Regions from separate parts of the Paenibacillus sp. FSL H7-0703 genome, predicted to be linked through region 1. Evidence: a T-box and tRNA genes for the amino acid it is inferred to sense, from the RefSeq annotation. Region 1 holds a T-box; the other regions hold tRNA genes.

Region 1 (5,251 bases):
CTATGGGCTGGATCAAGTATGGTTTATGCCTTCTCATATTCCTCCGCACAAGCATCAGGCGGGGGCGAGCGGTAAGGAGCGTCTGGAGATGACGAGTGAAGCGGTAGCGGGTCATCCTGCTTTTGAAGTGCTTGATATTGAAGTGCTTCGTGGGGGAGTATCCTATACCATTGACACGATCAAGGAGCTTCAGGAGTTGCACTCTGCTGTGGATTTTTATTTTATTATTGGTGCGGATATGGTGAACTACTTGCCTCATTGGCAGGGAATTGAGGAGCTGGCGCAGCGAATTTGTTTTATTGGTGTTCGGCGCCCAGGGTTCCAGCTTGCGTTGGATGAGTTGCCGCATTATTTGCAGGACAAGGTACTGCTGGCGGATATGCCGGTGGTGGATATTTCGTCGACGGATATTCGAGAGCGTGCTGCGGAAGGGCGCACTATCCGTTATCTTGTACCTGATCGTGTGCATGACTATATTACAAGGGGCGGTTTGTATGAAGTACAGCCGTGAGCAATTAATGGAAGCCGTATCTGGTCAAATGCCTGAAAAGCGCTGGAAGCACACACTAGGTGTTATGCATACCTCAGTGGAGCTTGCGAAGCGCTATGGAGCAGATCCGGATAAGGCAGAACTGGCGGCTATTTTGCATGATGTAGCGAAGTATTGGCCTGTTCAGCAGATGGAAGAGGTGATTCGCAGTCATCCCGAATGTGATCAGGAGCTTTTGGAACATGACAAGCAGCTCTGGCATTCAGAGGTAGGATACTGCGTTGCAGCAAGAGATTACGGAGTGGATGATCCGGAAATAAGGAATGCGATCCGCTGGCATACGTCAGGACGCGTAGGTATGAGCCTGCTGGATAAAGTCGTGTGTCTCGCTGATTACATCGAACCGGGACGGGATTTTCCGGGGGTTGAGCATATCCGTAAACAGGCAAAGAAAAGCTTGGAGCAGGGCCTTATCGCTGGATTTGACTCCACGATTTCATTGTTGCTGGAAAAGAAAAAGGTTATTTTTCCACTAACAGTCTTGTCGCGTAATGACTTGATTCAACAACTAAAACAGAGAAAAACGGAGGTTCATGAATGACCCTAACTAATGAGCAATTAATGCAAACAGCGGTTGATGCTGCAAATGATAAAAAGGCAATGAATATTGTCGCACTGGATTTGCGGGGAATATCACTAGTAGCTGATTATTTTGTTATCTGCCACGGTAATTCGGATACACAGGTACAGGCGATTGCAACAGAAATTCGCAAACGCGCTCATGATGAAGGTGTAACCATCAAAGGAATCGAAGGAATGGATTCCGCCCGTTGGGTTCTAATGGATTTGGGGGATGTCGTAGTGCATGTCTTCCATCGCGACGAGCGCGAATACTATAACATTGAACGACTCTGGTCGGATGCTAAGGTTGTGGAAAAGGTATGAGTTTGATCGCCGGTACTTATGTCACCATTATGGTGGATCGTGAGGTATCTCCTTTCGGCTACTTTCTCACTGTTGGTGAGCAGGATGTGCTGCTGCATTATACGGAGCTGACACGTGAAATTGAAGTTGGTGAACGGTTGGAGGTATTTATTTTTCACGATACAGAGGACCGCTTGGCCGCAACCATGAAAAAGCCGTTCTTGTCGTTGGGCGAAATGGCAAAGCTTGAAGTGGCTGATGTGCATCCGCGTTTGGGTTGTTTCCTGGAGATGGGATTGGGTCGTCAGCTTTTGCTGCCGATTCGTGAGTTGCCAGAAAACCGAGATTTACATCCTCGGGTGGGCGACTATGTGTATGCCATTATGGAGCATGACAAGCAAGGTAGACTGCGGGCTAAGCTGGCAGGGGAACAGGAACTGGCTCCGTTGTGCTTCCACGCCCCTGATTCGTGGCTGAATACGTGGGTGCAGGCGACTGTGTACAAGCCGCTTCAAATGGGCACATTCGTTCTGGTGGACGGAGGTGTGCTTGGTTTTGGTGCGATTGGGATGATTCACTCCTCGGAACGCAACCGGATGCTTCGCTTGGGTGAAGAGGTTAAGGTACGGGTCACACTTGTTCGCGAAGACGGTCGGGTCAATCTGGCGATGTCGCCACGCAAGGAAGTAGGTCGTGATGAGGATGCGGATCGATTAATTGCTTTTCTGAAAGAGCGTCCGGGTGGCGGCATGCCTTACTCCGACGCAACGCCGCCGGATATTATCAAGCAACGGTTTGGTATCAGTAAATCCGCCTTCAAGCGTGCGATGGGCAAGCTGATGAAGGAAGGAATGGTTACACAAAAGGAAAACTGGACCTACCTGGTGGAGAAAATGCCGAAACCGAAGGACGGGAATGGGGAATAAAAAATGGCTTCTTACCGGAAGTTTGCCTATGTGTATGATGAGCTGATGCAGGACATGCCGTACCCGGACTGGTTACGCTTTGCACGGCAGGCTTGGGATCAGTACGGTATGCCGCATACGGTGGCCGAACTGGGCTGTGGAACGGGTTCGATTACGATTCCCCTAGTTAACTCGGGCTTCGAAGTGTCTGGAATCGACTTATCCTCTGACATGCTGGCAGTAGCCCGTCGCAAAATGGAAACCACTCCCCAGGGACAGCGATTGTTTCGTGAGGGAAGCGTTCGCTGGATACAGCAGGATATGAGAGAATGGATTTTACCCGAGCCTGTGGATTCTGTAATTTCTTTTTGCGATTGTCTGAATTACTTGTTGGAGGAAGAAGATATAATTTCTACTTTTCTTAGAACTCATGCTGGACTGAAGCCTGGCGGAACCTTCTTGTTCGATGTACATCATCCCCAGACGTTTTTACGTTATGATGAAGAGCAGCCATTCGTACTGGATGATCGCTCTATCTCATATATCTGGACATGTGCGTTGGACACTCCCCGTTGTGAAATTGAGCATCATCTTAGTATCTTTGCGAAAGCAGAACATGAAGGACGCGATCTGTATCAGCGTTTCGAGGAAATTCATGTACAGCGTGCCTATGATCCAGACTGGATGAAAGCAGAATTGTCCAAAGCAGGTTTTCGTGATGTGAAGGTATATGCGGATTTTGAATGGGTAGAAGCAGAAGATGACGCGGCGAGACTGTTTTATGTTGCTGTAAAATAGTGAAGACTCATTGAGCAAATTTAGGAAAAGAAAGACGCTTTTCATGATGACATGAAGGGCGTCTTTTTGCACTCATATATTCACTTTATAGTTCAACTGAAGCTCATCACCCGGTACACCCCGAATACCCCAGTTCTGTTTGGGCGTTTCAAATATAGTAATCTCAAGATCCTGTGGAGCAATGCCAAAATGGTCCATAATTCGTTGGAATAACAGCTGGATGAGCTGCTTCTTAGCTTCTGTCGTTCTGCCTTCAAAGATACTGATTTCAATAATGGTGTACGCCTCAGAGCGACCATCGGCATATATAAAGTCTTCCTGATCCATAGGGAAAAAACGATGAAACCTCTTGTCTGGAGGGTATTTGAATGCATCCACCACAGCAGAATGAATCACCTCTGAAAGCTGCTTTTTGATTGGATTTAGAGCTTCTTTTATTCCGAAAATTTTAATCTGTGCCATGTCTCAGCTCACCTTTCTTATCTCAACTCAACTCAATTTGCATCAATTTAATTCGAAGTTATTATAAAACATTCGTATGCATGTGTCATGAACAATTAGTATGAAGAGGGTCTTTAACACCAAAGATAGTCCTTATTTGACTTTTTTCGCGGTTTTCAATATAATAGTGCCATTATTAACGGTTAAACAATCGCTGATGAGGAATAGTAGCTTTGTCTGGACATATAGAGAGCCGGCGGGTGGTGCAAGCCGGTTGACAGCGCAAAGTGAACTCGCCTCGGAGATATGCGTCCAACGCAGGAACGCCTTTACAGGTGCTTGTATCCTGTTATTAACCCGCATCGGATCACCTCCGTTATCAGGTGCAAAGGGAGTAGAACGCGAAGAACGCTTTCTGCTAACTAGGGTGGTACCACGGGAATATAACCTCTCGTCCCTAGCGCTGACACGCTACGGGATGCAGAGGTTTTTTTGTTGCATACCGTTTGAGGAGGAAAAGACAATGACAGACACACAGCCGAAGCACGGCTATCAACCGCAAAGTATTGAACCAAAATGGCAGAAATATTGGGATGAGAACAAGACGTTCCGCACCGGGGAAGAGCCGGGCAAACCGAAGTTTTATGCTTTGGATATGTTTCCGTACCCATCTGGAGCCGGCCTGCATGTAGGCCACCCAGAGGGCTACACAGCTACGGATATTGTTTCACGTTATAAAAGAATGCGCGGCTACAACGTATTGCATCCGATGGGTTGGGACGCCTTCGGTCTGCCTGCCGAGCAGCATGCGCTGGATACAGGGGAGCACCCACGCGAAATTACGGTGAAAAACGTAAATAACTTCCGCCGTCAAATCAAATCGCTCGGCTTCTCCTACGACTGGGATCGTGAAATCAGCACGACGGACCCTGATTATTACAAATGGACACAGTGGATCTTCATCCAGCTGTACAAGCGCGGCCTTGCATATGTAGCTGAAGTACCCGTGAACTGGTGCCCAGCGCTGGGAACAGTGCTGGCGAATGAAGAAGTTATTGACGGCAAGAGTGAGCGTGGCGGTCATCCGGTCGTCCGTAAACCAATGCGTCAATGGATGCTGAAAATTACGGAATACGCGGATCGTCTGCTGGATGATCTGGAGGAACTGGATTGGTCTGAGAGTATTAAGGATATGCAGCGGAACTGGATCGGTAAGTCTACCGGGGCTGAGGTTCGTTTTCCAATTGAAGGCTATGACGAGCAACTCACAGTATTTACAACCCGCCCAGATACACTGTTCGGCGCAAGCTACTGTGTGCTGGCACCAGAGCAGGAATTGGTGGATATTATCACTACGCCTGAGCAAAAGGATGCTGTACAACAGTACCGTGAACAAGCTGCTCGTAAAAGCGATCTGGAGCGTACGGATCTGGCCAAGGATAAAACAGGCGTATTCACAGGAGCTTATGCAGTGAACCCGGTGAACGGCGAAAAGCTGCCGATCTGGATTGCTGACTATGTACTGGCAGGCTACGGAACTGGAGCGATTATGGCTGTACCTGCTCACGATGCGCGTGACTGGGAATTTGCCAAGCAATTCGGATTGAATATCATTGAGGTTGTCCAAGGTGGAGATGTGGCTAATGAGCCATATACTGAGGATGGACCGCATGTCAATTCAGGCCCGCTGAAT
Region 2 (5,251 bases), 3.8 Mb from region 1:
CCTATCGAGCTCTGACTTCTGTTGCAGTCTTTGGCGTTGTAGGGATTGTCATTACCATTGCCGTTTTTCGCTTGCTGCACCGTAAGTCACTTTCCACATCTAATTCTCGATAAATGCCGTTAGTGAAAACGAGTGCAACTTGTTTTTTGCCAATATACATAAAAAACGGGTCTCTTAAGCAATTGCATCGCTTGAGAGTACCCGTTTTTGTTTTACAAATATCACTTATGAAAGTGTATCAACCTATGGATTAACGTCTAATTCATAATCAATTTCATCAAACCCGAATCCAAATAATTGGAGGAAATCCAGACGGTATTGTTCGAGATCACCCAATTCAGATACATTTTCTGTAGTGATTTCGGACCAAGCCGCTTTGACAGCCTGCTGCACATCGTCTCTCATTTCCCAGTTATCCAGACGGATGCGTCCTTCTTCATCCGTTTCCACAGTGGACCCACTGTATAGCGTCTCGAACAGACGTTGTGCCTGCTCAATACATCCCTCGTGCAGTCCCTTTTCCTTCATGACCTTAAACAGCAAAGAAATATACAAAGGTACGACTGGAATAGCCGAACTGGATTGTGTAACCAAAGCTTTATTCACAGAAACGTAAGCTTTTCCATGATAACGCTCCAATTGCCTTGTTAAAGTATGTGCTGTAGCTTCCAAATCATTTTTAGCTTGGCCAATGGTTCCTTTACGATAGATAGCCTCCGTAATTTCGGGACCAATATACGAGTAAGCCAGTGTGGTTACCCCTTCAGCCAGCAGATCAGCTTCTTCCAACGCTTTCAGCCACAAGGACCAATCTTCGCCACCCATTACCGTAATGGTGTTCTCAATTTCCTCCTGCGTAGCCGGTTCTAGCGTAATTTCTGATACGACACCTGTATTCGTATTCACTGTTTTATTAGAAAAAGACTGTCCGATAGGCTTGAGAACGGAATTAAAGGTCTCACCCGTTTCGGGATGTGTCCGTCGCGGTGAAGCGACACTATATACAATCAGGTCTACCTTGCCCAGCTTTTCCTTTACCAGCTTCAACGTCTCCTGCTTAATTTCATGAGAAAAAGCATCTCCATTAATGCTTTCTGCTATGTAGCCAGCTGCTCTGGCCGCTCTTTCAAAGGCTACCGTATTATACCAGCCTGCTGAAGCCATGCGCCCCTCTGATGCAGGACGTTCATAGGATACCCCTATGGTGTCCGCTCCCAGACCGAAGCTCGCAGCAATACGAGAAGCCAGCCCGTATCCAGTAGATGCTCCGATCACAAGCACCTTTTTAGCTCCTTGTATTGATGTGCTTTCTTTGATGTAGTTGATCTGACGGTTAACATGAGCCGCGCATCCTGCAGGATGTGCAGTCGTACATATAAAACCACGGATTTTCGGTTTAATAATCATTGCAAGGGTCCCCCTACTTTAGCATTCATTTAATATGGATGTAATGGTTGTCCAGTCATAACTATATAGCAAATCAGCTTGCGGCTCAACACATAACATAACACTTGAAGACAGCCGAAGAAAACTACCGTAAACATCATAGTCTGCAACGCTTTTTTACTCCACTATTCATTTTGAATCATTTTCTAACAACATCACATCTTCTCCTTGCTGTTGTCTTATTTGGATATTAGCCCTTCCCCAAGAACACATTAAGTCAATAATTTCATTTGCTGTAATTCCATATTCCGTTATATAATACTCCACTTTTGGAGGCATTTGATTATACACATGTCTACCTATGATACCATCCTTTTCAAGTTCGCGAAGTTGCTGTATAAGAACCTTTTGAGAAATGCCTGAAATACTACGCTGTAATTCACTTGTCCTTTTTCTACCAGACATTAATAAACATATGATTAATGATTTCCATTTACCTCCGATGATCTCAAGTGTTGCTTCTATGCCTAAATTATATTGTTTCATAGTACCACCTCTTCAACGCTAAAAATAACAAAGTTTATCTAATTAATTCTATAATCGCATATCTTCACTTTAAGTCCAATGCATACTTTCAAGTAACTATCTTACTTTATTGTGTGTATTTACTTTTTTTGAAGCATACAGAATAATAATAGAGCATCTACAAAGGCAAATATGTTACGTAAGAAAGGTGATTTATGATGAAAACTCTTGTGATTTTAGCTCATCCCAATATCGAAGATTCTAGAGTAAATAACAGATGGAAACGAGAATTACTTCAATATACCAATGAAATTACAATTCATGAGATTTATAAAGAGTATCCAAACTGGAGCATTGATGTTTTGAAAGAACAACAGCTACTTGAAGCATACGATAATGTCATATTTCAATTCCCTTTGTATTGGTATAGTTACCCTCCTTTATTAAAAAAGTGGTTCGATGATGTTTTTACCCATGGATGGGCTTATGGTTCAAAGGGTGATAAGTTAAAAGGAAAGAAGCTAGGGATAGCCATGTCCATTGGCGATAAAAAAGAAAATTACTTACCTACTGGTTCCGTTTCTTTTACTGTAGATGAAGTTATAGCACCTTTTAAGGCAAGCGCAGTGCATGTTGGCGCCATAACATTACCCTATTTCGCTGTCTTCGGAGCCTCGTTTCAAGCAAGCGACGAAGACATTGATCAGAGTGCAAAAGACTATATTAAATATATATTTCAGTATAAATAAAATAGTTATAATGGTACGCGCAGCTTAACCATATAAAAACAGGCTCTTGGTGGCATCCAGCCAATCCAAGAACCTGTAAATGTTAGGCTATGATGCGGTCGAGAGGACTCGAACCTCCACGGGGGGTTAGCCCACACGGACCTGAACCGTGCGCGTCTGCCAATTCCGCCACGACCGCATATTATGTATTCACACCGATGTTTTTCAATCACGGCAATTTAGATTATATCTTCCATAGAACATAAAATCAAGCTATTTTTATATTATATTTTCTATGAATCATTTCCGTAAATATAAGAAAATCACTGGATATCACAAACCAGATATGGTAAAATGGGTCCATCAGGAAAGGAGGTGCGTCAACATCAATAATCACATGTTGAGCGTATCCCTTACCCGGTCCGTTATTCTCTAATTTACAGAGTTGACGGAGGCGCGGGATACGGATCAAAGCTTTAAATAAGCGCCACGGGTAGAAAGACCGTCCTCGGACGGTCTTTTTTATTTCAGCATCATCTATAAGATTACATACTGCACTGTGAAAGAGGAGATACGATGTCGATTAGACCCGCAAATGTGGAAGAGCTCAACGAGTTGGCAGCCATCTGGCTAGATGCTTCCATAGAAGCCCATCATTTTATTGCTCCGCAGTATTGGGCATCACAAGTTACCGAGATGGAAAACAGGTACCTTCCTCTCGCTCAAAACTACGTTATCATACAAGATGATCATAGCATTGGCGGCTTCGTCTCCATGTTGGATGGATACTTGGCGGCTCTGTTTATACGTGTTGATTCTCAAAGAAAAGGCTATGGCAAGTTACTACTAGATTGGATCAAGAAGCAACATGATGAGATTCAATTAAAGGTATACCAGTCGAACACGAAAGCATTTAACTTCTATACTAAAAATGGATTTACCATTCAAGCGGAATCTGTTGATGCCGAAACTGACGAGAAAGAATTTGTAATGGTATGGACAAAACATGAACGATAATGAAGCACCTCTAGCTTTTTAGAACAAAGGCTCCGCTCCCGTACCCATACGGTATAAGCAGAGCCTTTTACTTTTATCTACTAGCTGTCTAGTCTCTTATTTAAGACCATAAACCTCGGTATATAAAATCTCTTTAAACGGAGCAAACGCCGATTCAGCCAACGCACCTGGATAGCTCATAATCTGAAGCCGCAGATCCGCCTGTCCTTCTCTTAAAGGGGGCTGTACATATTCAAAATGGTTCAAATGGAACCCCAATCGCTCGTAAAAGCCAATTCTTCTCCGTGACCATTCATCCACTGGCGGCTCAACCTCCAGCACTACCGGATGATCAGACTGTGAGATAAATCTACTCATAAGCTTTTTGCCTAATCCGCCACCTCGTATACGGGAATCTACCGCAATGTGCTCTACAAACCGAAAATACGCGAATTCCCAGCCCGCCAAAAAAGCGACTATATTCCCCTGCTCATTTTTTTCAGTGATAATACGATAGCTAGGACGCTTCAATAAAGCCTTTTGAGCCTCAAACGTCCTGCATTCTGATGCTGGAAAAGAAGACTCCATAATCGCATATATTTCAGAAAAATCGGGTTCATTTATCATATCTCCCTAGCTCCTTTACCTCTAAATCCCCCAAACGACAACAGCCTGTCTTTCATTAAGAGGAAGAGGGATGTTTAGACCTTGTTTAATTCCATAAGCGTCAGCAATATGTGTTCCAACAGCTCTGGAATGTCTTCCATCTGATCTTCGTTAATTTGTCTGGAAAATCGGAGTTCAATCCTATTTTGGTATGTAGATGTCTTCTCTCCGTAAATCTGACTAAGCGTTTGTACCGGTCGAAGATCGGGCTTCCAAATTTCGGTCAGTATATTTTCAATCCGGCTGCATTGTGACTCAATCTCACGAATTTCCATGTAAAAACTCAGCAACAAGACACATCCCGGAATTTGATCTTTGATTTCCAAAATTTCCGCAGCCAAGTTGTTTAGATCCGCCTTTAGTTGAATTTCTGCCGTTACACCAGGCTGTTCTCTCAGTCTAAATTGGACAGCAAATTCACGTGACATCACGGACATTTCCAATCTGTCGATCCGCTGTGTAATGTCAATACGTGAATCCAAATTATCCATATCGTATACTGTATTTTCCATCGCTACTTTTAAATTATCAAAAACGGTCGGGTCGAACATGTGCAATTCACCTCTGCCTATCGTTACAATTTATTTCCCCAACTCATGTCGAAGTTTGTTCCTAATCCAATGAGTATACCATATATATTTTCCTCCAAGAAATCTAACCTTTGAACAGAACCCCTAAGACAAACTTGTGAACATACAAAATGCAATTTTGTAACAAAATGTTCTATTATATTCATTTTATTGATAAATATCCCTTTTTATTATTCCAATTTTCTGGTAAATAATATATAATAGTCCATGTTAGTTACTAATATATTCATATAAATGAATATAAATCCCAAAAAAAGAGAGGACTCTTATTTATGAAAAAAACGTTGTTAACTTCATTAGGTCTCACACTTTTGCTAAGCACTTCTGCAGGTGCCGCTTTTGCTGAAGATGCAGATTCTG
Region 3 (5,251 bases), 3.4 Mb from region 1:
CCAAAATGGCAATCGCGATCAGCTTCATTTCCTTGCCTTCAATTTTCCTTCCCATAAATTCCGGAGTTCTCCCGACCATCAGTCCGCATATAAACACACCCAGAATCGCATACATCAGCATATTCATCAGCCCGACACCCTTGCCGCCAAAAATGACGTTTAGCATCATTTCTCCCAAAGCAGCCATGCCACCCAGCGGGGTTAGTGTATCATGCATATTATTGACCGAACCTGTCGTTGCCGCTGTTGTGACCGCAGTGAATAAAGCCGATTGTCCAATGCCGAAACGAACCTCTTTCCCTTCCATGCTTCCCTGAGAAGCATCCACACCCAGTGTCTGGATTAACGGATTACCTGTCTTTTCAGACACGTACGTAATGGATAGAAAAATTAGAAACAATACCATCATGGAGCTAAAAATAATCCAGCCCTGCTTACGATTACGGGCAAACAATCCAAAGGTATACGGCAACGAAGCCGGCATTACCCACATTGCCAAAATTTCCAGCACGTTCGTCCAAGGACTTGGATTTTCAAAAGGATGCGCAGAGTTAGCTCCCGCATATCCGCCCCCGTTTGTCCCCAAATGCTTGATGGACTCCAGAGAAGCAATGGGTCCCATAGAAATTTGCTGTTGTGTTCCGCTCAGCGTCGTAAGATCCGCCGTAGGCTGAAGCGTCTGTGGTACCTTCAATCCAACCAGCACCAGCGTAAGCACAAAGGCCAGCGGCAGGAAAATTCTTATAATGGCTTTAATAAAATCTTGAAAGAAATTGCCCATCCCTTCACCGCGCCGCGTCAATCCCCTCATAAAAGCCGCAGCAACCGCAAAACCGGAAGCAGCCGAAGTGAACATCATCATCGTGACGAACGCCATCTGTGTCAGATACGTAAGCCCGCTTTCTCCGCTATAATGTTGGAGATTCGTATTCGTCATAAAGCTGATTACCGTATTAAAAGCTAGTGATGCTTCCATATTACTGTTTCCAGCCGGATTACCGGGAAGCATTCCCTGTAAACGCAACAGCAAGTAGCTGATTGCCACAAGCACGGCGTTCGTAGCAATGAAACTCATAACATACGTAGTCCAACGCATGCTCTCCACTTTCTTCAAGCCTACTACCTTATAAATCAGCTTTTCTGTTCTGCCAAAAATCCGATCCGTCCGATTGGGTTCATTCGAGAATACATGATACATATATGTACCCATTGGCTTTACCAAGAGCAGCAATATAACGATCACAATTCCAATTTGAAGCAGCTCCATCCTTTATTCCTCCTTCAAAATGCTCCTGCGTTTGGAACAACAGACCTGCTTCCAGAGCACCAATTGTGTGCACACGTTTGCGAAAACCTGCTACCTATGATGCTTTAATGTTCAGATCTGTTGTTCCCGCCCGCTCTATCCCTACCAGTGACTAGAACTTTTCAGGGTTCAGGAGTGCGTAGATTAAATACATAAACACAATAGCCGTAAGCCCGAGTATAACGATCATCCTCTTCGTCCTCCTTTAGAGGTCTGCGCATCACACCAGCGTACAAACAGCAGTATCACTCCATAACTCACAGCCATGACGAGCAGCATGTATATATCCATCATGTTTATACCCTCCGTATCGGTCTTCAGATCGCCATTCTTATTTCATCATAAAATCATAAAACAACTATGTTATAAGTGCTTATCCGTTCAGCAGAAAACCCACCTCTCCGTTCAATGTGTAGATCACATGGTCCGCTCCCAATCCCCGATAAATTCCTTGTGGATTACAGCCGTGTGTAATAACATAGATCGATTCCGATGTTAGTGGTCGACATATTTGTAGGAAACGGCAAGTCAGATTCAAGCTGTTCTCGAACAAATACACACTACCAATTTCTTTTTTTGGAAAATTCCATTTTCCCGCTTGCATGGTATTGATGCGGACAATGTGCTCCACACCCATTTTTTTGAGCTGTCGTTCCTCCTGGGCGCTATTCGTCAGAACTGCAAACGCCAATTTTTTGTAAATAAGCAATTTCACAAAACTTCTGCCCGCTTCATTCGGTGCAGTGACAATAATTAACCGACCTTCCATCAGTAGCTCCTCTCCCGGTATAAAAAGACAACAAAAAGAAGCCGAAGGAAAAAGGCTTTCCTCCGGCTTCTGACATATCCATGATAAAATAAACCATGGCTGCACACGGCGGTTTGTTGCCTCTCCCTGTACGCTTACGAGGTTAGCTGTCGGATTCGGACGTGAGAGTCGCCCTATTTCTGGCACTTGACCGGAAAATTCACCCCATGAGACACATGGCTTCCGAAGCCGTACAGTCTCGATTGGTTCCCCCGCTTTTGCAACTGCAAAATTCAGCGCTATAGACATTTCGTTGTTGCTTCATTCAAGTTAATTTGAAATTACGTCTTGAATCATACACCCGCGCATGGAAGACTGTAAAGCTCAACTGCAGGGTTATAAATCGGCCTTTAGAGCATAGAAGATTAATAATAACGCTTACAATGCAATTATGCTTCTCACAGCTCCTCCAATCTCTGTTTTTCATCCCTTTTTGAAAATGACAAGCATGTCAATATTGGCGTAGGGTAAAGCGTTTTTGGCCATTTTTTGTAAAAAGAGAAGAAAATACGCTATATGTACCAGCTAAACACCGATTGAACCCTCTTTTATAAGAAGAAACACCTTAATTCGCTTCATTTGCGGTGCGATTTACTGTTTTAAACAAAATACGATTTTACAGCGGCTAAAGGCTTGATACAGCTTTTCCAGACTTGCAACCTTGTTTTTAATTGCTTACAATTTAATTGTTGAATATTGAATAAGGAGAGATACTATGACCGTTTATGAATATGATGCGCAAACCCTGCAAGGGAAACAAATTCCGTTATCCACATATGAAGGGAACGTTCTGCTTATCGTGAACACTGCCAGCAAATGTGGGTTAACCCCCCAATACAAAGCGCTACAAGAGCTATATGACCAGTACCATGAACAGGGGCTCGAGATTTTGGGATTTCCCAGCAATCAGTTTGCCAAACAAGAGCCAGGTTCCAGCGAGGAGATTTCCGAGTTTTGCCAGATCAATTATGGGGTTACCTTTCCGATGTTCGCCAAAACAGATGTCAATGGCGATCAAGCACACCCCTTATTTCGCTACCTGACCCAAACAGCTCCGGGGGTGTTAGGGTCCAAAGCGATCAAATGGAATTTTACTAAATTCTTAATTACAAGAGAAGGTAACGTATTTAAGCGCTATGCACCGCAAACCACTCCAGATAAGCTGGCGGGAGATATAGAGAAGCTTTTGCAGCAAAACTGACATTCTTCATTATCACAGTTAATAAACGACCTGTTGCAACCGTGGCTTCCGTGGCTAAAGAATATAACGAAAAATGCTTAACAAAAAAAGCATCCCTTCACGTAAATCGTGTCAGGATGCTTTTTTAACTAGGTCTTGCATATAATGCGGTCGAGAGGACTCGAACCTCCACGGGCGTACGCCCACTACCCCCTCAAGATAGCGTGTCTGCCATTCCACCACGACCGCAAATCATAATGTAATGAGGCAACAGATTTATTATACTCTCTCATCAACTATTTGTAAACAAAAATATAATAATTATTTTATATGTTATTTTAACTAACATATATGAGCGATAAGAATATTTAATTTGACACAAAAGCTACTTAAATGTAAATATATATTACATATATTTCGAATATCTTTCGTCCCCCCAAGTAAAGAGTAAAATAACATAACATAAGGATTCACTTCGAGGAGGCGAACCGCCCTGCATAAAGGCAACCGCTTGCTGAACTATGCATTATTGTTGGACCCTTCCCTACCTGTTGGTGGCTTCACCCGTTTTAACGAACTGGAGAAACTATTCCGCAGCGGACATTTGAACAGTCTACAAGACCTGGAACATTACATGCTGGATGATTTGTATCCTCAATGTACAACCGTTGACGGCATGGCTATCAAAAGTCTGTATGTCGCCATCCAGCAGAATGACAGTTGGCGGATCGCTCTCATCGATAAGATGCTGCATACCCAACGTCCCTCCTTGCAGCATGTGAAGGAGTTTCGTCTATCCGGTCAGCGTCTACTCAAGCTCGCTAAGGCTCTTTATCCTTGGCTTGAATTTGACCAGTTGGAATCCATACTCATTCAATACAATGCGATTGGCACACTCGCTACCGTTCACACCTGGATTAACTTCCTCCTCGGAAACGATGTAGAACAGACCGTTCACGGCTATCTTAGCGCAGCGGTGTCCTTCTGTGTGGAAGATGCCTTCAAACTACTCAATCCTCCTTATGAGGAAAAGAACCCTCTTATGGAACGTATGACAAGCGAGCTGCTCTCTGCCTGGAAGAAGCTTAACCAACCTGAGCCAACTGCATCTCAGCGTCGCTTTCTTCACAGACATTGGTCCAGCTCCTACATCACTCTACCTCTTTATATGAGCTTGGATGAACCTAGACTGTCTTCCTCCCCAGGTCTATTCAAACGCCTTCCAGCATCCCCCTGATGCGTCGTTTCGCCAATGTGGTCACAACACGAAAAACACTCTGTCCCTTTCCTCAGGTGGCAGAGTGTTTTTTATCCACATATAATCGCAATTCACACCATTAGCAGACTCTAGACAGATTATCAGAACCACCTAGCACTTAATTAAGTAATTAATTCAACAAAAAGACGCATTTACGATTGTAAAAACACGTATAAAAGTGTATCATAGTGTCAGATGGTTAATTCTAACATGTTTACTGATGATTATTATAACACACCAATTATTCCGCAAGAATCCGTAAGGGGCGATTTCTCTTGAACAACAAAATGCCTGTCACCTCCTTCGGGTGGGCCATCAAACAACGGCTTGTCGAACTTCGACTGGATCAGAAAACATTTTGTGAGACACACAATATTCCGCCCTCACGCTTGTCCAATCTGATTCACGGCACCCGCAAAGCACAAAGGTACAGAAAACAAGTTTCTGCAATTCTGAACATCGACGATAACGATTATAAGGAGGCACCGCCACTCTAAACCCAACAAGCATTCCAGTTACATATAGGTCATTCCATATCACCAAGAAACCAAATAAACCCGTAAAGCGAACCCCTCCAGTTCGTTTACGGGTTTTCAACCCAGACGATCTTTAGCCAAAAAATTATTCCGGCTTTGTTTTATCCTTCTCACTTTTTTGCTTACGGTATTTCGCAAATTCAACATATTCTAAAATAAAATT
Region 4 (5,251 bases), 3.9 Mb from region 1:
GGCATGCATTGGGAGCAGGTGGCGAAGCTAATGGAGAAGGTGACGCATCAGGTAGGGCTGGTCGTTATTCTTTTAATCGTTGCGGGAGGAATCACCGCATGGTTCTGGAACAAGCGTAAAAAAAATGTCACATGACCGCATGGAAAGCAGCTATAGCTTGAAAGCGGCGGGTGAAGTATGGTACTTTTACCGCATAGGATTGCCGTGGGAGGTCATGTAATGGAAGTATTAAAGAAACGAATTTTAAATGAAGGCGTGATTGCATCAGATCAGGTGCTGAAGCTGGATGGTTTGCTTAATCACCAGGTTGATCCAGAACTGACAATGGCAATGGGACGAGAGTTCGCAGCACGTTTCCGGGAAGAGAAGATTACCAGAGTAGTGACCGTGGAGTCCTCAGGCATTGCCATCGGGTTTGCGACAGCATTGGAATTGGGTGTACCGTTGGTATTTGCTCGTCGTAAAAAGACCCTATTAGCTGATCCAGACGCGCTGTGTGAACGCGTACCTTCGTTTACAAAAGGTATTGTTACGGATATTATGCTGTCTCGTCAATTTATTCACGAAGATGACCGTGTTCTGTTCATTGATGATATTATTGCTAATGGTGATGCGGCGCGAGGTATGGTTAAAATCATTCAACGCTCCGGAGCGGAGTTGGTTGGATTTGGTGTCGCAGTGGAAAAAAGCTTTCAGGCCGGAGCGAGAACCATCCGTGAGCAGGGTATTCGTGTAGAGTCATTGGTCAAAATTTCGTCGTTAGCTGACGGCAAGATTGAGTTTGCTGAATAGTAACAATTCAAAACTCCTGATCCTTATTTCTAATAATAACCTTTGCATGAGCTTCAATTTCGCTTATAATATAGATAAGGTTTTGGAGAGGAGGCAGCAACATGGGGAAAGAACAATTGACCGAACAGTTTTTTCTGGAAAAACTGGCAGCGGCTAAAGTACACTTTGAGCGTGCCTTGGATTGTAAGCATACGGAATTCGACGATTTGTATCCCTATATGATTGAACATCCTCAGTTTTTTTGGTATAAACGCTATGTGGCCTGGTCTGAGTTGTTGACGTTGGTTAACCTATGCGAAGAATTGTCCTTCTCTTGGAAAGAAGAATTTACTGCTCACCAAGTGGAGTATGTAGATCAGCGAGTGTTGTCTGCACAAGTGCTGGACTTCTGGTATGAGAAGAACGATACAAAAGAACATGATCACAGTGTGAATCAGTCGGGATAATTTGTCGCTCTGTTGGCAATCCATATAAGTAGTAAGAGAGAAGAGACCTAAATGATTCGTTTAGGTCTCTTTTTAAACTTTTTTCATGTATATAGAACCATGATCGTTATGTTAAAAAAGTGAATAAGGAGGGGACAAGGATGATTATGGACGAAGAATTGGATGCTTATCGACTCTCCGGTGAAAAGGTGCGTGTCGTACGCGATGGATTGGAGTCCAACGATGTTGTGGGCATTGTACTGGCATGGGATGAGGAACAGGTGCTTATTCGTCGCCAGAATCGACGTGTGGTCAAATTGGATCGCAGCTATACATACCAGTCGTTCAGCGAGCCGCGTCACAATCCGATAGATCTGGATTAGGAATGGGTTCTCAAATGGGTGTTGGATAAAAATAACTGGGTGATTCATTAGGCATACAGAAACTCTAAATCGGACACAGTAATGAAGGAAAATCCAACAGAGAGGACGTGCTGTGTCAATGACGGTTATGGACGAAAAAGTACATGCATACAAGGATCAAATCAGCCATTTGGAAGATCAGTTGCCCGAGGTAGTTCATGCATATCATCGTTTTACCGGAGAGTGCTTTCAAGCCGGCAGCTTAGATGAGAAAACCAAGCAACTGATTGCGCTAGGCATTGGCTTATTTGCCAACAATGAGGTATGCACGTTTTATCACGTGGACGAGGCGCGGTCCAAAGGAGCCAGTGATCAGGAAATTATGGAGACCATTGCTGTAGCCGCAGCAGTAGGTGGAGGACATGCTCTAAGCCAAGGGGTAACGCGTGTACAGAAGGCGTTGCAATAAGGCGAATCATTAATTGATGTGCTTATACTTCGTCATAGCGGTTATAGATCGATTTGGATATATGATGAATATGGAAAGGAGCTTCCGCGCACACTTGGTGTCTGCGGAAGCTTTTCTTTTGCGTGTTGGTTGTGCGGGGATTATGCTCTTCTGCTTGCGGCAAAAGCAGCAGGGCGAGACATTTTACGCTTATAAGCCAAAGAGGATGTAACCAAACTTCGTTCAACGATGCGTAGAGGTTTGGATGTTGTATTGTTAGGTAATTCGGGGCGATGTTTCTCTAGTAAAGGAAGGGCAGCTGTATGGGGCATAGAGGTTGAGAGCCCGAGATATGCTCGCATCCGCTCATACATTTCTTTGCGGAATGCTGGCATTGCCATACTGAACTGCTCTTTATTGCCTTTACTTATATAGGTGGCGTGAACGCCGGAGTGGTTTTGTTGTATGTCCAGAACATGAATGTGATATTTATTAAATTCATGTTTTATTTCAGACAGCAGGATCCCGGTACGATCTACACCTGCGTTAACCATTTCGACATAAAGACCAGGGGTTTTCAGCATACCGCTTTCTTCAAGAATTAGGCTGTCCCGCTCAAATACTTTTTGAATAAAGGTAAGGAGTAGATAACTTTTCACAAGAGACCATTCATGCTGAGTAGTATCTAAAGAGATCATTACCATTCACCGCCTTAGGAAAATGTGATGATAATTCATAACCGAATGAAGAAAAGGAACCTTCGTTCCCAGGAACTTATGTTCTTATTTTAGTTTATTATTCCTTTTTTATCAAGAGGAAATTAACAAACATAAAAGGTTTGACATCTCGATATGAGCATGGTATGATCTATCTTGTCGCTAAGAAAGATTGATCTTTCGAGGATAAACGACAACTTATATGCGGTCGTGGCGGAATTGGCAGACGCGCACGGTTCAGGTCCGTGTGGGCTAACCCCCCGTGGAGGTTCGAGTCCTCTCGACCGCATCTATTAGAAAAGGTCTATAGAATTGCTCTCGTAGCAGTTTTAGAGACCTTTTTCTTATATTTCCGGGGATTTGCTCATAGTTTAAGCTGAACACGTTTCTTGTCTTCCCGCAAACTATGGATTTCCAGATATGATAGAAAATTTTAAGATGAAGTTATTGAAAGGTTGGATGTAAGATGGAGAAAGCGACTTTTGCAGGTGGATGCTTCTGGTGTATGGTGACTCCGTTTGAAGAACAGCCGGGCATTCATGGCATTGTGTCAGGATACACTGGAGGAACGATTCCCGATCCGACCTACGAGCAGGTTAAAACAGGAACTACAGGTCACTACGAGGTGGTGCAGATTACTTTTGAACCTGGGCTGTTTCCTTATGAAAAGCTGCTCGAATTATATTGGCCGCAAACAGATCCTACCGACGGGGAAGGTCAATTTCAGGACCGGGGTACACAGTATAAACCAGCAATTTTTTATCATACAGAGCAGCAACGTGAGCTTGCACAACAGTCCAAGGAGCAGTTGGCACAAAGTGGACGCTTTGATAAGCCAATTGTAACGGAGATTCTTCCTGCTTCGATTTTTTATCCTGCAGAGGATTATCATCAGGATTACCACAAGAAAAACGTGAAGCACTATAAGGAAGATCGGGCCCAATCAGGTCGTGATGAATTTATTGATAAGAACTGGTAAGCGGCTTTAACATACGTTTCTACGCACGATAAGGCAGATCAGGGAGTATTCCATGGATCTGCCTTATACATATTTAGACGACGTTACTCACACAATGAAGGGACAGAGAAGGAGGCTGACCCGCAATGAGTACACGACGGAAGCTGCACATGAGAAATATAATAAAAAAGGCTTTAAAGGAATCTCGCGCTCGGAAAGAGCCAGCTTATGTACCTGTATTCCATTCAAGCTCCAAAATGCGAAGAACCGTAGTACTCTGTATTTCGGTATGCATGTTATTCATGGTCTGTAGTACTGGTGTTGCAGAAGCAATAGACAAACAGGACGAGCCGCAAAAGATGGTTGCTGTCATTATTGACGATCTGGGAAACAATATGAAAGGAACTGAGCAAATTTTAAATTTACCCGTTAAGATTACCGTTGCTGTGATGCCCTTCCTGCCTACAACCAAGCAGGACGCTATGGAAGCGCATAAGCGCGGTCATGATGTCATCGTCCATCTTCCAATGGAGCCAAAGCAGGGGAAGCCCGAATGGCTTGGGCCTGGAGCAATTAAGGCTAATATGACGGATGAAGAAGTACGTGCGAAGGTGACAGCAGCCATTAAGGATGTTCCTTATGCGATAGGGATGAACAACCACATGGGTTCAAAGGTCACTTCGGATAAGCGCATTATGTCCATTGTTCTTGATGTTTGTAAGGAGCATGGACTATTTTTTGTCGATAGCCGTACTAATTATTGGTCAGTGGTCCCTGAGCTTGCCGCTAAAAAGGGAATGCCACCAGTACGAAATGATGTTTTTCTGGATGATGTCCATAACCTCGCCCATGTGAATCGGCAACTTACAAAAGTGGTTGAATGGCTGGATGAGCACAACACCTGCGTAACGATTGGGCACGTCGGCGTGTCTGGTATGTACACATCCTCCGCTCTTCATTCGTCGGTTCCCAAGCTAAAGGAGCACGCCAAATTTGTGGGTATTAGCGATTTGGTACGAGCTGTATGGGGATGGACGGGAGACCCAGCCACCAACACTACCATGCCGTCAGATGCGCAATAATGCCTTCGGCAATAGCTTCGGCAATGCTTTTTTGACCACGATCCTCGGAAAGTATAGCTCTGTCCTGTTCGTTACTGATAAATCCAGTTTCTACAATTACAGCAGGATGCTGAATTTTATTCAAAAGATAAAAGGGCTTTCCGTACACTGTTTTTCTATTCATGCAAAATAAGCGGTTTAATGAATGCTGAATCCGTTCAGCTAACAGATAGCTGCTGCCTTCATCCTGATACAGTACAATGGGTCCCCGTTTTTCGGCACGTTTGTTCCAATTGACATGCAGGCTTACAACCAAAGCGGTGGGCAATTGTTCTGTTAAGCTTTTCCGTTGGGCGAGGTCTTTAAGGTGCCGGGATTTGGACTGCAGCCAACGGTTGTCGTCACTCAGTGCGTAGTCCTTGTCCCGATTCAGGACAGCAGGATATCCCTGGGAGCGTAAAATCAAGTACAGCTTTTGAGCAATGGCAA

Evidence for each region. A T-box is a leader RNA that pairs with one kind of tRNA and senses whether it is charged. The one in region 1 lies ahead of leuS (leucine--tRNA ligase), so its partner is inferred to be a tRNA-Leu.
Region 2: it has a tRNA-Leu gene. The T-box ahead of leuS (leucine--tRNA ligase) is inferred to sense a tRNA for this amino acid. The anticodon was not compared.
Region 3: it has a tRNA-Leu gene. The T-box ahead of leuS (leucine--tRNA ligase) is inferred to sense a tRNA for this amino acid. The anticodon was not compared.
Region 4: it has a tRNA-Leu gene. The T-box ahead of leuS (leucine--tRNA ligase) is inferred to sense a tRNA for this amino acid. The anticodon was not compared.

The regions. Positions count from the first base shown of each region.
Region 1 is NZ_JBBOPF010000001.1:5,202,244-5,207,494, forward strand. It holds gene nadD (nicotinate-nucleotide adenylyltransferase) at 1-511, shown strand, start outside; gene yqeK (bis(5'-nucleosyl)-tetraphosphatase (symmetrical) YqeK) at 495-1,091, shown strand; gene rsfS (ribosome silencing factor) at 1,088-1,435, shown strand; gene MHB46_RS23450 (CvfB family protein) at 1,432-2,340, shown strand; gene MHB46_RS23455 (class I SAM-dependent DNA methyltransferase) at 2,344-3,117, shown strand; gene MHB46_RS23460 (tautomerase family protein) at 3,190-3,579, opposite strand; T-box leader at 3,764-4,020, shown strand; gene leuS (leucine--tRNA ligase) at 4,082-5,251, shown strand, end outside.
Region 2 is NZ_JBBOPF010000001.1:1,406,645-1,411,895, forward strand. It holds gene MHB46_RS05750 (hypothetical protein) at 1-113, shown strand, start outside; gene fabV (enoyl-ACP reductase FabV) at 244-1,407, opposite strand; gene MHB46_RS05760 (winged helix-turn-helix transcriptional regulator) at 1,576-1,932, opposite strand; gene MHB46_RS05765 (NAD(P)H-dependent oxidoreductase) at 2,130-2,660, shown strand; tRNA gene MHB46_RS05770 (tRNA-Leu) at 2,754-2,838, opposite strand; gene MHB46_RS05775 (N-acetyltransferase) at 3,216-3,656, shown strand; gene MHB46_RS05780 (GNAT family N-acetyltransferase) at 3,753-4,262, opposite strand; gene MHB46_RS05785 (hypothetical protein) at 4,337-4,852, opposite strand; gene MHB46_RS05790 (hypothetical protein) at 5,164-5,251, shown strand, end outside.
Region 3 is NZ_JBBOPF010000001.1:1,810,502-1,815,752, forward strand. It holds gene kdpA (potassium-transporting ATPase subunit KdpA) at 1-1,267, opposite strand, end outside; gene MHB46_RS26215 (potassium-transporting ATPase subunit F) at 1,419-1,496, opposite strand; gene MHB46_RS07690 (hypothetical protein) at 1,680-2,075, opposite strand; cyclic di-AMP (ydaO/yuaA leader) riboswitch at 2,191-2,363, opposite strand; gene MHB46_RS07695 (glutathione peroxidase) at 2,830-3,315, shown strand; tRNA gene MHB46_RS07700 (tRNA-Leu) at 3,461-3,543, opposite strand; gene MHB46_RS07705 (urease accessory protein UreF) at 3,806-4,531, shown strand; gene MHB46_RS07710 (Rha family transcriptional regulator) at 4,828-5,049, shown strand; gene MHB46_RS07715 (helix-turn-helix domain-containing protein) at 5,174-5,251, opposite strand, start outside.
Region 4 is NZ_JBBOPF010000001.1:1,319,511-1,324,761, reverse strand. It holds gene MHB46_RS05365 (DedA family protein) at 1-135, shown strand, start outside; gene MHB46_RS05360 (xanthine phosphoribosyltransferase) at 220-792, shown strand; gene MHB46_RS05355 (hypothetical protein) at 894-1,238, shown strand; gene MHB46_RS05350 (hypothetical protein) at 1,379-1,600, shown strand; gene MHB46_RS05345 (carboxymuconolactone decarboxylase family protein) at 1,719-2,048, shown strand; gene MHB46_RS05340 (hypothetical protein) at 2,189-2,725, opposite strand; tRNA gene MHB46_RS05335 (tRNA-Leu) at 2,948-3,032, shown strand; gene msrA (peptide-methionine (S)-S-oxide reductase MsrA) at 3,210-3,722, shown strand; gene MHB46_RS05325 (divergent polysaccharide deacetylase family protein) at 3,848-4,783, shown strand; gene MHB46_RS05320 (N-acetylmuramoyl-L-alanine amidase) at 4,758-5,251, opposite strand, start outside.